Regions from separate parts of the Halomonas sp. YLB-10 genome, predicted to be linked through region 1. Evidence: predicted binding sites of a transcription regulator. Region 1 holds the regulator's gene; the other holds the start of a gene.
What was found. Region 1 encodes sigma-54, which starts transcription at its own class of promoters, with help from an activator protein. Its sites were predicted from a motif close to TGGCACNNNNNTTGCTNT; they were not measured.
Positions count from the first base shown of each region.

Region 1 (5,546 bases):
CAGAGCGTCCAGCACCGCGTCCGCGTCCTTGCCTTCGGCCTCCAGGGTCAGCTCCGTACCGCAGGGGGCGGCCAGCATCAGCAGCGACATGATGTTGGCGGCGTCACCCGAGCGGCTGCCATGGTGGACGGTGACGGTGGCGTCAAAGGGTTGGCAGCAGGTGACCAGGCGTGTCGCGGCGCGTGCATGCAGGCCACGACGATTGGTCAGGGTCAGGGTGCGTCGGGCCACGCCTAGAGTCCTCCGCTGTCCAGTCGGCGTTGCTGGCCGAGTTCGCGGTGGCGTAGACGGACGCGGGGATGCTGGTCGGCCAGGGCCGAGGCGATTCCCTCGGCCAGGTAGACCGAACGATGCTGTCCTCCGGTGCAGCCCACCGCCACGGTGAGGTAGCTGCGCTGGCTTTGCTGATAGCGCGGTAGCCAGGTGCGCACCCAGGCGAGAATGTCGCGTTTCATGTCGGCGACGTCCTGATAGCGTTCGAGGAAGTCGATGACGCTGGGATCGCAGCCATTGGCATCACGCAGCGATGGTTCCCAGTAGGGGTTGGGCAGACAGCGGGCATCGAACACGATGTCTGCATCCGGCGGCACGCCACGCTTGAAGCCGAAGGACTCCACGGTCAGGCTCAACTGGCCGCTGCGGTGGTCGGCGACCTGTTCGGCGATGCGCGAACGCAGTTCGTGTACCGACAGGCGAGAGCTGTCGATGACCAGATCGGCCAGGTCTCGAATGCCCGAAAGGGCCTTCTGTTCGGACTCGATGGCTTCCGCCAGGGTCATGTCGCTATCACGGGTCAGGGGGTGACGGCGCCGCGTGTGGGAATAACGCTCGAGCAGAATTCGCGCATCACTGGTCAGGTAGACCACCTGGCAGTCGATCGGACTCTGCTTGAGGGACGCCAGCTGGGCGGGGAAGCGTTCCAGCGCCTCAGGCAGGTTGCGGGCGTCGACGCTGACGGCGATACGGCGGGAATGACCGTTTTCCAGCTCGTCCACCAAGGCGCCCAGCAAGGTCGCGGGAAGGTTGTCGATGGCGTAGAACCCCAGGTCCTCCAGGGCCTGAAGGGCCACGGACTTTCCCGAGCCGGAGCGACCACTGATGATCACGAGCTGCATGTCCTGTCTCCTTGGGCAGGCGTCCATTGCTGATGGCCTAGGCAAGGCCGCGATCAGGAGGGAGTGTCGTCCCCTGGCGCCTGTTGGCGGATGGCTTCCTGCAGGCGCTCGTGAAGCTCGCGCTGAGAGCTGGCGTGGCGCAGACGGTGACGTGTGTCGGCGTCGTTCATGACGCCAGCGACCTGGCCGAGCAGGGCAAGATGGGCGTCGTCGGCCTCTTCCGGCACCAGCAGCACGAACACCAGATCGACGGGCTCACCATCGATGGCATCGAAGTCGACAGGTTCCGCGAGTTTGAGGAAGCCGGAGATGGGCGCCTTGCAGTGGGGGTTGCGGGCATGGGGAATGGCGACGCCATTGCCGATGCCGGTACTGCCCAGGCGCTCACGTCCGATCAGCCGACTGAAGACCTCCTGGCTGTCCAGGCTCGGGGTGTTCTGCGCAATGAAGGTGCTGAAAAACTCCAGCACCCTCTTCTTGCTGCCTCCCGGGACATCGAACAATGTGCGCTCGGGAGGGAGAATGGCTTCCAATGTCATGAGAGTCAGCGAATTCCGGCGCCTTGGGCGCGGGCTTGGGATTTTTCCTTGTGCTTGACCAGCTGGCGGTCCAGCTTGTCGGCAAGGGCGTCGATAGCAGCATACATGTCGCCGTCCTGCGCTTCGGCATGCAGGTCGGCACCGGCGGCGTGAAGGGTGCAGGCGGCCAGCTGGCGTTCCTTTTCCACCGAGAGGGTCACCTGGACGTTGGTGATGTTGTCGTAGTGGCGCTCCACACGGGCGAGCTTCTCTTGTACGTAGTCACGCAGGGGATCGGTCAATTCGACGTGGTGGCCGGTGATGTTGACTTGCATGACAGGCTCCTTGCTCTTTCGGGTGGTGGCTTGATTGTAACCCTTTTTCCGATCCTGCAAACCCCCTCGACGCTACGCAGAAAGACGCAGATGTCATGCGAAATTTCAAGTGCTTGCGCTTTCCCGATAACTAGGCTAGCGACGCCGCAGCGCAAGGCCTCAGCGCAGTCGCTTGCGCTCGCTGGAAGACGGAATATTCATGGCTTCCCGGTACTTTGCCACGGTGCGTCTGGCGACATTGACACCGTCTTCCGCCAGCAATTCCACCAGTTTGCTGTCCGACAGAGGTTTGCGGGCAGGTTCCTTTTGAATCAACGATTTGATCATGGCGCGGATGGCGGTACTGGAATGGGCGTCGCCATCCTGGCCGACCTGGCTCGAGAAAAAATACTTCAACTCGAACACGCCGCGAGGCGTGTGCACGAACTTCTGGGTGGTCACGCGGGAGATGGTGGACTCGTGCATCTCCACCTTGTCTGCGATATCGGCCAGCACCAACGGTTTCATGGCCGCTTCTCCCTGCTCGAGGAAGTCGATCTGACGCACCATGATTTCCCGGCCGACCTTCAGCAAGGTGTCGTTGCGGCTGGACAGACTCTTGATCAGCCAGCGCGCCTCCTGCAGGTGGTCCTTGAGGAACTGGTTGTCCTGGCTCTTGTCCGCGCGCCGAATCAGCGCAGCGTAGTCGGGCTGGATGCGCAGTCGGGGCATTGCATCCGGGTTGAGTTCAACGCGCCAGCCCTCTTCGGTGTGGCGTACCACCAGGTCGGGAATGACGTAGTCGTTATCGCTGTCACCGAACTGGCTGCCGGGACGTGGGTCGAGGCTTCGGATCAGCTCGATGACGCTGTCGAGTTGGTCGTCATCGAGTCCTAGCCGGCGCTTCAGCAGACGTCGGTCGCCGCTGGCCAGTGCCTCGAGAAACTGTCTTACCAGTCGTCCGGCCTGGGGCAGCAGGACGGTATCGCGAGGCAGACTATCCAGTTGCAGCATCAAACACTCGCGCAGGTCGCGGGCGAACACTCCGGTCGGTTCGAACTGTTGCAGCCGAACCAGCACCGCCTCCACCTCGGCGAGGGGAGGGGGGCGACGACCGTCTTGCTCGAGCCCCTGGGCGATGTCATCCAGTGTCTGCTCGAGATAGCCGTCGGCGTTGACCGCGTCGAGCAGGCTCTCGGCGATCAGGCGCTCCTGGTCGCTGACGTCGAGCATCGCCAGTTGCCAGCTCAGGTGGCTGTGCAGTGACTGGGAGCTTGCCTGGCGCTCGAAATCCGCCGCCTCGCCACTGCCGGCGGGGGTGGTGCCCAGGTCCTGGTAGGTGTCGGACCAGTCGCTGTCCACACTGAGTTCCGAGGGAATCTGATCCGCCCAGTCATCTTCCGCGGCTTCCCTGGTCTGCTGTTCGCCGAACTCGTCCTCGAGTTCGAGCATGGGGTTGGCCTCCAGCGCCTGCTGGACCTCCTGGCGCAGGTCCAGAGTCGAAAGCTGCAGCAGGCCGATCGCCTGTTGCAGTTGCGGGGTCATGGTCAGCTGGGTACCGATGCGCAGCTGCAGTGACGCCTTGAGGGCCATGGGTCGGGATCCACCAGTGTTGTCGAAAGGCTTTACCCTAACGACGAGTCATCAGACATGCAAGCATCTTGCCAAGTTGGTGTTTTTTGACCTGTGGGAGGGAGTGAAAAGGTCGATGTGGAACAACTTGGTAGGGGGGGAGGTGTTTCTTTCGAGGGAGGCCCTGTGTGCAAGGTGAGGCCGACCCTTTCGGGGCCGGCGCTTGGATGCTGATGCTGGCAAGTGTTGCGGCCGCTTGAGGCGACTGCGGCTGTCGGGCGGCCCTGCGGTCTAAAGGCGGAAGTTTTCGCCCAGGTAGACCTCCTTGACGCGCTGGTTGGCAAGGATGGACTCGGCGCTGCCCTCGGCGATGATCTGGCCGTCGCCGACGATGTAGGCACGATCGCAGATATCGAGGGTCTCGCGCACGTTGTGATCGGTGATCAGGACGCCGATATCGCGGGCCTTGAGTTGACGAATGATGGACTTGATCTCGCCCACCGAGATCGGGTCGACCCCGGCGAAGGGTTCATCGAGCAGGATAAAGGCCGGCTCGGTGGCCAGGGCGCGGGCGATCTCGACCCGGCGCCGCTCCCCGCCGGACAGGCTCATGCCGGGGTTGTCGCGAATATGGCTGACGTGGAAGTCCTCGAGGAGTTGCTCGAGACGTGCTTCTCGGCCCTCGCGGTCGAGGTCCTTGCGGGTCTCGAGGATCGCCATGATGTTGTCGGCCACCGACAGCTTGCGAAAGATCGAAGCCTCCTGAGGCAGGTAGCCGATACCGGCCAGCGCGCGCTGATGCATGGCCGCGCGGCTCAGGTCCCGATCATCGATGCTGATGCTGCCGGCGTCGGCTCTGACCAGGCCGACGATCATGTAGAAGGAGGTGGTCTTGCCGGCCCCGTTGGGGCCCAGCAGACCGACGATGCTGCCCTGCTCGATCGACAGGCTGATGTCCTGGACGACGCGACGCTTCTTGTAGCTCTTGGCCAGATGGCGAGCGTGGAGAGTCTTCATCAGTTTCCTTGGCTTTCCGGCTCGAGGGTCATGCGAATGCGCTGCTCGCCCTGGACGCCCTGGGCGCTGGAGCGGGCCTGGACCACGCGGCGATCGAGGAAGTACTCCAGATAGGCACCGTCGAAGGTGTCATTGGCCTTGTGCAGCTCAGCCTGGTCGATCAGCTCCATGCGGCGTTCGGCCACGTGGTAGATCACCTTGCGGCCCCAGCCCTTGACCACCGGTTCTTCCGGGGATGGCTTCTGCTCGAGGTAGGCACGTGAGCCGGTCGCGGTCGCCAGTGACAGTTGTCCTTGGTCGTTGCGCTGGATCTCGACGCGTTCGCCGGTGAGGATCATGCTGCCTTGCACAATGCGCACGTCGCCGGTATAGACCGCGGTACCGGCGCGATCATCGAGATCCAGCTGGTCGGCCTCCACCTGAATCGGTGCGCTGCGATCACTTTCCAGCGCCAGGACACTGCTGCCGGTGGCGCCGGCGGCCAGGCCAAGGGCCAGGGCAAGCAGGAGGGCGGGACTTGGACGCATCATGGAAGGGGCTCCTTATTGAGGCTCTGGCGGATGATGACCGGTGACATTGTCGGTCAGGCGAGCGGTATTGTCATGGATCCAGGCGTCGAAGCGCTCCCCTTGCATCTGTTGAGGGGGTTGGCGTAGGACGGCTGGCGTTTCGCTCCAGACATGGCCACTGTCGCTGTCGTAGACCAATACCTCTGTATCAAGCTGCCAACGCTCTGCGGGGGCCTCGAGATGGGCGTCGCCCGACAGGGTCAGGGGGTTGCCGTCCGGACCCAGTTCACCGTTGTCGGCGTCGGCGATCCACTCTCGGCCGCTGTCGTCGATCAGCGCAAGGTCCGGCTGGTCCACCCGGGTGATGTCGTCGAGCGGTGTGTGCACAAGGCGTGGCGTATCGATGCGTTGGTGGGGGGTGCCCTGGGCATCGAAGCGGGTCAGGCGGGCATCCACCAGGTAGTAGTCGGGCTCGCCAGCCTTGTCATTGGGTACCAGGTC
Region 1 is NZ_RRCU01000004.1:145,901-151,446, forward strand. Features, by position in the region: gene EBB56_RS10575 (HPr family phosphocarrier protein) at 1-231, opposite strand, end outside; gene rapZ (RNase adapter RapZ) at 234-1,115, opposite strand; gene ptsN (PTS IIA-like nitrogen regulatory protein PtsN) at 1,169-1,654, opposite strand; gene hpf (ribosome hibernation-promoting factor, HPF/YfiA family) at 1,660-1,968, opposite strand; gene EBB56_RS10595 (RNA polymerase factor sigma-54) at 2,128-3,540, opposite strand; gene lptB (LPS export ABC transporter ATP-binding protein) at 3,811-4,536, opposite strand; gene lptA (lipopolysaccharide transport periplasmic protein LptA) at 4,536-5,066, opposite strand; gene lptC (LPS export ABC transporter periplasmic protein LptC) at 5,079-5,546, opposite strand, start outside.

Region 2 (5,546 bases), on a different contig from region 1:
ATAGACCAGGGCCTGGGCCACGTTGGCTCGGGATATCTGGTTGTTGCCCCCGGTCTCGTCCAGCGACGTGGCCACGCGGCCGGTGGCGTCGTCGTCGGTGAGCCGGCCTGGCTTGACGATGACATGGTCCACCTTGCTGCTGCGCAGGTAGGCATCGGCAGCGAACTTGGCGGCCATGTAGGGCCTGAGCTTCTCCGGCGCTTGCAGCGGCTGCTCGGCACGCATGGCGCTGACCATCAGCATGCGATCCAGCCCCTGGCGGCTGGCCTCGTCCGCCACCCGCGTAGCGGCGTAGAGGTCGATCAACAGCGTCTTGTCGGGCCCGGTGTTCGGGCCGGAGCCGGCGGTGAACAGCACCTGATCGCAACCTTCGAAGGCGGAGGCGAAGTCGCCCTCCAGGTCGGCGACGACCGTCTCGATACCTTGTTGCTCGAACCAGTCGCGTTGCTCGGCGCTACGGATCATGGCGCGAATCGGATGTCCCTGGCGGTGGGCGATGGCGCAGACCTGGCGGCCGATCTGGCCGTTGGCACCTATCACGAGTGTGGTCATGTCGGCCTCCTTGTCGATACCTGGAAATAACCATGGCGTCGATGGGGAAGACTTTCAACGGGGGAGACTTTCAATGGGGAGGCGAATCGATGGCGACGCCGCCCGCAGGCCAGTACCCTGTGCGTCTTTCCCTCACCCACCCGCTCAGGAGCAGCAATGAATCCTCAGGACCTGGAACGCCTGGTTACCTTGCGGATGCCTTTCGGCAAGCATCAAGGCACCTTGATCGCCGATCTGCCCGGGCCTTACCTGGCGTGGTTTGCCCGGGTCGGGTTTCCCCCCGGAGAGATCGGACGCCTGCTGGCGCTGATGCACGAGATCGACCACAACGGCCTGAGCGACCTGCTGGAGCCGTTGCGACGCCGCGGCTGAGCGGCGCCACCTGGCGGGGAGAACCGGTCGCCGTCGTCAGACCGCGCCCTTGTCGGTCGAGCTCAGACAGCGTCGTTGTCGGTCGAGGTCAGACAGCATCCTTGTCGGTCTCGCCGGTACGGCTACGAATAACTTGCTCCAGCGGGGTGGCTAAAGACAGCTGCCATCGTCGGTCAGACAGCATCCTTGTCGGTCTCGCCGGTACGGATGCGAATGACCTGCTCAAGGGGGGTGGCTGAAGACAGCTGCCATCGTCGGTCAGACAGCGTCCTTGTCGGTCTCGCCGGTACGGATGCGAATGACCTGCTCAAGGGGGGTGGCTGAAGACAGCTGCCATCGTCGGTCAGACAGCGTCCTTGTCGGTCTCGCCGGTACGGATACGAATAACTTGTTCAAGGGGAGTGACGAAGATCTTGCCATCACCGATCTTGCCGGTGTTGGCGACCTGGACGATGGCTTCGATGACCTGCTCGGTCATACCGTCGTCGACCGCCACCTCAAGCTTCACCTTGGGCAGAAAGTCGACCACGTACTCGGCTCCCCGGTACAGCTCGGTGTGGCCCTTCTGACGGCCAAAGCCCTTCACTTCAGTGACGGTGATGCCCTGAACACCGATCTCGGAGAGCGACTCGCGGACGTCGTCGAGCTTGAATGGCTTGATAATCGCGGTCACCAGTTTCATGGCGGGTTCCTCATCCTGTCCGTGTGGGGGCGGCGTCGGTCGTGCCTGGCGCCAACCCGTTGGCGGCGCGCCGTTGCGCCTGTCCTGACTAGTGTGACAAAGCATACCCCTGGCGAACAGCAATAAAAAAGGCCCCCGAAGGGGCCAGGAGGAGCACGCCAGCTCACTGGTGTCGCGGGTAAGCTCAGGCTTACTTCTTGGCGACGTTAAACTCGGGGTAGGCTTCGAGACCGCATTCGGCCAGGTCGACGCCTTCGTATTCTTCTTCTTCGCTGACACGCACACCCATGATTGCCTTGATGATCAGCCACACGACCAGGCTGGCGGTGAAGACCCAGGCGAAGATGCCGATGATGCCGAGCATCTGGGCGCCGAAGGTGGCGTCGGCGTTGTTCAGCGGGACCGCCAGGACACCCCAGATACCGGCCACACCGTGGGCGGAGATGGCACCGACCGGATCGTCCAGGCGCAGCTTGTCGAGGACCACGATGGCGACCACCACCAGGATGCCGCCGACTGCACCGATCAGGGTGGCGCCGAGGGCCGTGGAGGACAGCGGGTCGGCGGTGATGGAGACCAGGCCAGCGATGGCGCCGTTCAGGGCCATGGTCAGGTCAGCCTTGCGGAACCAGATCTTGGCCAGGATCAGCGCGGCGATGACACCCCCGGCGGCGGCAGCGTTGGTGTTCACCAGCACCTGGGCCATGTTGTTGGCGGAAGACACGTCGGAGAGCTTGAGCTCGGAGCCGCCGTTGAAGCCGAACCAGCCCAGCCACAGGACGAAGGTACCCAGGGTCGCCAGCGGCATGTTGGCACCGGGGATGGCGTAGATGGCGCCGTTCTTGCCGTACTTGCCCTTGCGCGGACCGAGCACCAGCACACCGGCCAGGGCTGCAGCGGCACCCGCCATGTGGACAATGCCGGAACCTGCGTAGTCGGAGAAGCCTGCTTCGGACAACCAGCCGCCGCCCCAGGTCCAGTAGCCGGAGACCGGATAGATCACGGCGGTCATGACCACGGCGAAGGCCAGGAAGGCCCACAGTTTCATGCGCTCGGCGACAGCGCCGGAGACGATCGACATGGCGGTGGCCACGAACACGACCTGGAAGAAGAAGTCGGCGCGGGCCGAGTAGTAGGGCGCGTCTTCACCACCTGCCAGCACCGCATCGACGCTGTTTTCGGCGCCGATCAAGAAGCCGAGGTTGGGGATGAAGCCGCCGGCGTCGGAGGAGTACATCAGGGCGTAGCCCACCAGCAGATACATGGTGCAGGCGACCGCGAACAGCACGATGTTCTTGGTCAGAATCTCGGCGGTGTTCTTGGCCCGGACCAGGCCGGCCTCGAGCATGGCAAAACCGGCGGCCATCCACATGACCAGGGCGCCGCAGATAAGGAAGTAGAAGGTGTCCAGCGCGTAGCTGAGTTCACTGATATCGACCATGGAAGTGTCTCGCTATATTTTTATCGGAAGTCGGGTCAGGGGACGGGGATCAGACCGCGTCGGAGCCGCGCTCGCCGGTGCGAATGCGGATGACGTCTTCCAGCGGCGTGACGAACACCTTGCCGTCACCGATCTTGCCGCTGTTGGCCGCGTTGCAGATGGCTTCCAGCACGCTGTCCAGTCGGGCCTCGTCGATCGCAACCTCGACCTTCACCTTGGGCAGAAAGTCGACGACATACTCGGCGCCGCGGTATAGCTCGGTGTGGCCCTTCTGGCGGCCGAAGCCCTTGACCTCGGTCACTGTGATGCCCTGGACGCCGTTGTCGGCCAGCGCCTCGCGGACGTCGTCCAGCTTGAAGGGCTTGATGATGGCGGTGATCAGTTTCATGGCATGGCTCCCTACGTGCATAAGGTGGCGGCTTGTTTCCGCTCGGTGCATGGATATCTATGCATAGCGATATACGTGCCATAAATTTAGCAAAATCTTTGTTTACAATGGTTTGTGGTTGTTTTTGAAAGCGAGAGACGAAAAACACCCGCGAGTTTGCGGCACTGCATCAAAGTTAATGCACTGTTTTGGTGCTGGCGCGTATTAGTGGTGCGTCATTGGCGAGCATGTTGTGCTGGGTGGAGCAATGGGTCGCGTGCTGCGTCGCGTGCCGGTTAGCCTGTTGGTATCAGGGAGTCGCCAATGCGCCGGGCGTCGCTGGGCAAGGGCCACGAAGCATGCGTTGGGCGCCCGGCTTGCGTATCCTGTCGGCAACGGAGTTCCCATCGACGTTTCAAGGAGAGCCATCATGGTCAGTCAGGATCGCATCAGCCGTTTGGCACAGCAGATCGGCGAGCGCTTGCAGGGCGCCTCCCAGGCCCCGGAAGACATCCAGAAGGGGGTCCAGCAGGTGGTGCGTGGCGCCTTCGATCGTCTCGAACTGGTGTCACGCGAGGATTTCGACATCCTCATGGACGTGTTGCAGCGCACCCGCTCCCGGGTCGAGGCGCTGGAAAAGCAGGTAGCGGCGCTGGAGAGCCTGGTCGAGGAACGTGCAGCGCCCGCTGGCGAAACGGCCGCGGCGCCTGCCGTGGCCGAGGAAGCCGCCGAGGTACCGGTGCCGACGGTGCGTGAACAGAGCAAGCAGGACGAGGCATCGAGCGGTTCAGCCGACAAGCCCTCCGCCTGAGGCTTCGGACGCAGAACGTCACAAGATATGCCGGCCCGCCCTGGCGGGGGGCCGGCATGCGGCGCCGGTGAGGTCGGCGTGCTCTACTGGTCATGAGCCTTCCGTCAGGCAGGGAGCCCATGACGCTTGCCATCATTGCCACCCGTGCGGGACTGGGGCTGGACGCCCCCGAGGTGCAGGTCGAGGTACACCTGGCCAACGGCCTGCCGGGCATGACCCTGGTCGGCCTGCCCGAGACCGCAGTGCGCGAAAGCCGCGAACGGGTGCGCAGCGCCCTCGCCACCTGCGGCCTCGACTACCCGCTACGCCGTATTACCCTGAATCTTGCTCCCGCCGATCTGCCCAAGGAGGGTGGACGCTTCGATTTGCCCATCGCGCTGGGTCTGCTGGTGGCTTCCGGCCAGTTGCCCGCCGCCGCACTGGAGGGTGTCGAGTGCGCCGGCGAACTGGCCCTCGATGGCCGGTTGCGGCCGGTAGCCGGCATGCTGCCCTTCGCCATGGCCACCCGTCAGGCCGGGCGGCGCCTGATCCTGCCCGAGACCAACGCCGATGAGGCGGCCCTGGTCAATGGACTGGAGGTGCTGCCGGCGGCGCACCTGCTCGACGTCGTCGCCCACCTGGTCGGGCGCATTCCCCTCGTTGCCCACCCACCCGCCGCACCGCCGCAAGACGGGCCTGCGGCGCTGGATCTGTGCGATGTGCGTGGCCAGTATCAGGCCCGGCGAGCGCTGGAAGTGGCGGCGGCGGGTGGGCACAACCTGTTGTTTGCCGGGCCGCCCGGCACCGGCAAGACGTTATTGGCCAGCCGACTGCCCGGGCTTCTGCCGCCGCTTGGCGATGACGAGGCGCTGGAGGTAGCGGCGATTCGCTCGGTGTGCGCGCTTCCCCTGTCCGATGGCTTTGGCCGTCGTCCGTTTCGCTCGCCTCACCACACCGCCAGCGCGGTCTCGCTGGTCGGTGGCGGCTCGCGTCCGCGGCCCGGCGAGATCTCGCTGGCCCATCGCGGCGTGCTGTTTCTCGACGAGCTGCCGGAGTTCAGTCGCCAGGTGCTGGAGGTATTGCGCGAGCCGCTGGAAAGCGGCGAGATCCATATCGCCAGGGCCAGCCACGAGCGGCGATTTCCTGCTCGTTTTCAACTCGTTGCCGCGATGAATCCTTGCCCCTGCGGCCATCTGGGGGATCCGCGTCAGGACTGTGTATGTACCGCGTCCCAGATCCAGCGCTATCAGGCGCGCCTGTCCGGCCCCCTGCTCGATCGCATCGACCTGCAGGTGGAGGTGCCGGCGCTGCCGGTGGAACAGTTGACTTCGCATCAGCCGGG
Region 2 is NZ_RRCU01000005.1:702-6,247, reverse strand. Features, by position in the region: gene EBB56_RS12065 (SDR family oxidoreductase) at 1-552, opposite strand, end outside; gene EBB56_RS12060 (DUF3820 family protein) at 709-924, shown strand; gene glnK (P-II family nitrogen regulator) at 1,268-1,606, opposite strand; gene EBB56_RS12050 (ammonium transporter) at 1,797-3,047, opposite strand; gene EBB56_RS12045 (P-II family nitrogen regulator) at 3,097-3,435, opposite strand; gene EBB56_RS12040 (accessory factor UbiK family protein) at 3,845-4,225, shown strand; gene EBB56_RS12035 (YifB family Mg chelatase-like AAA ATPase) at 4,345-5,546, shown strand, end outside.
Region 2: EBB56_RS12045 (P-II family nitrogen regulator) is a predicted target of sigma-54. The motif match lies at 3,499-3,516, and genes of this name have one in related genera.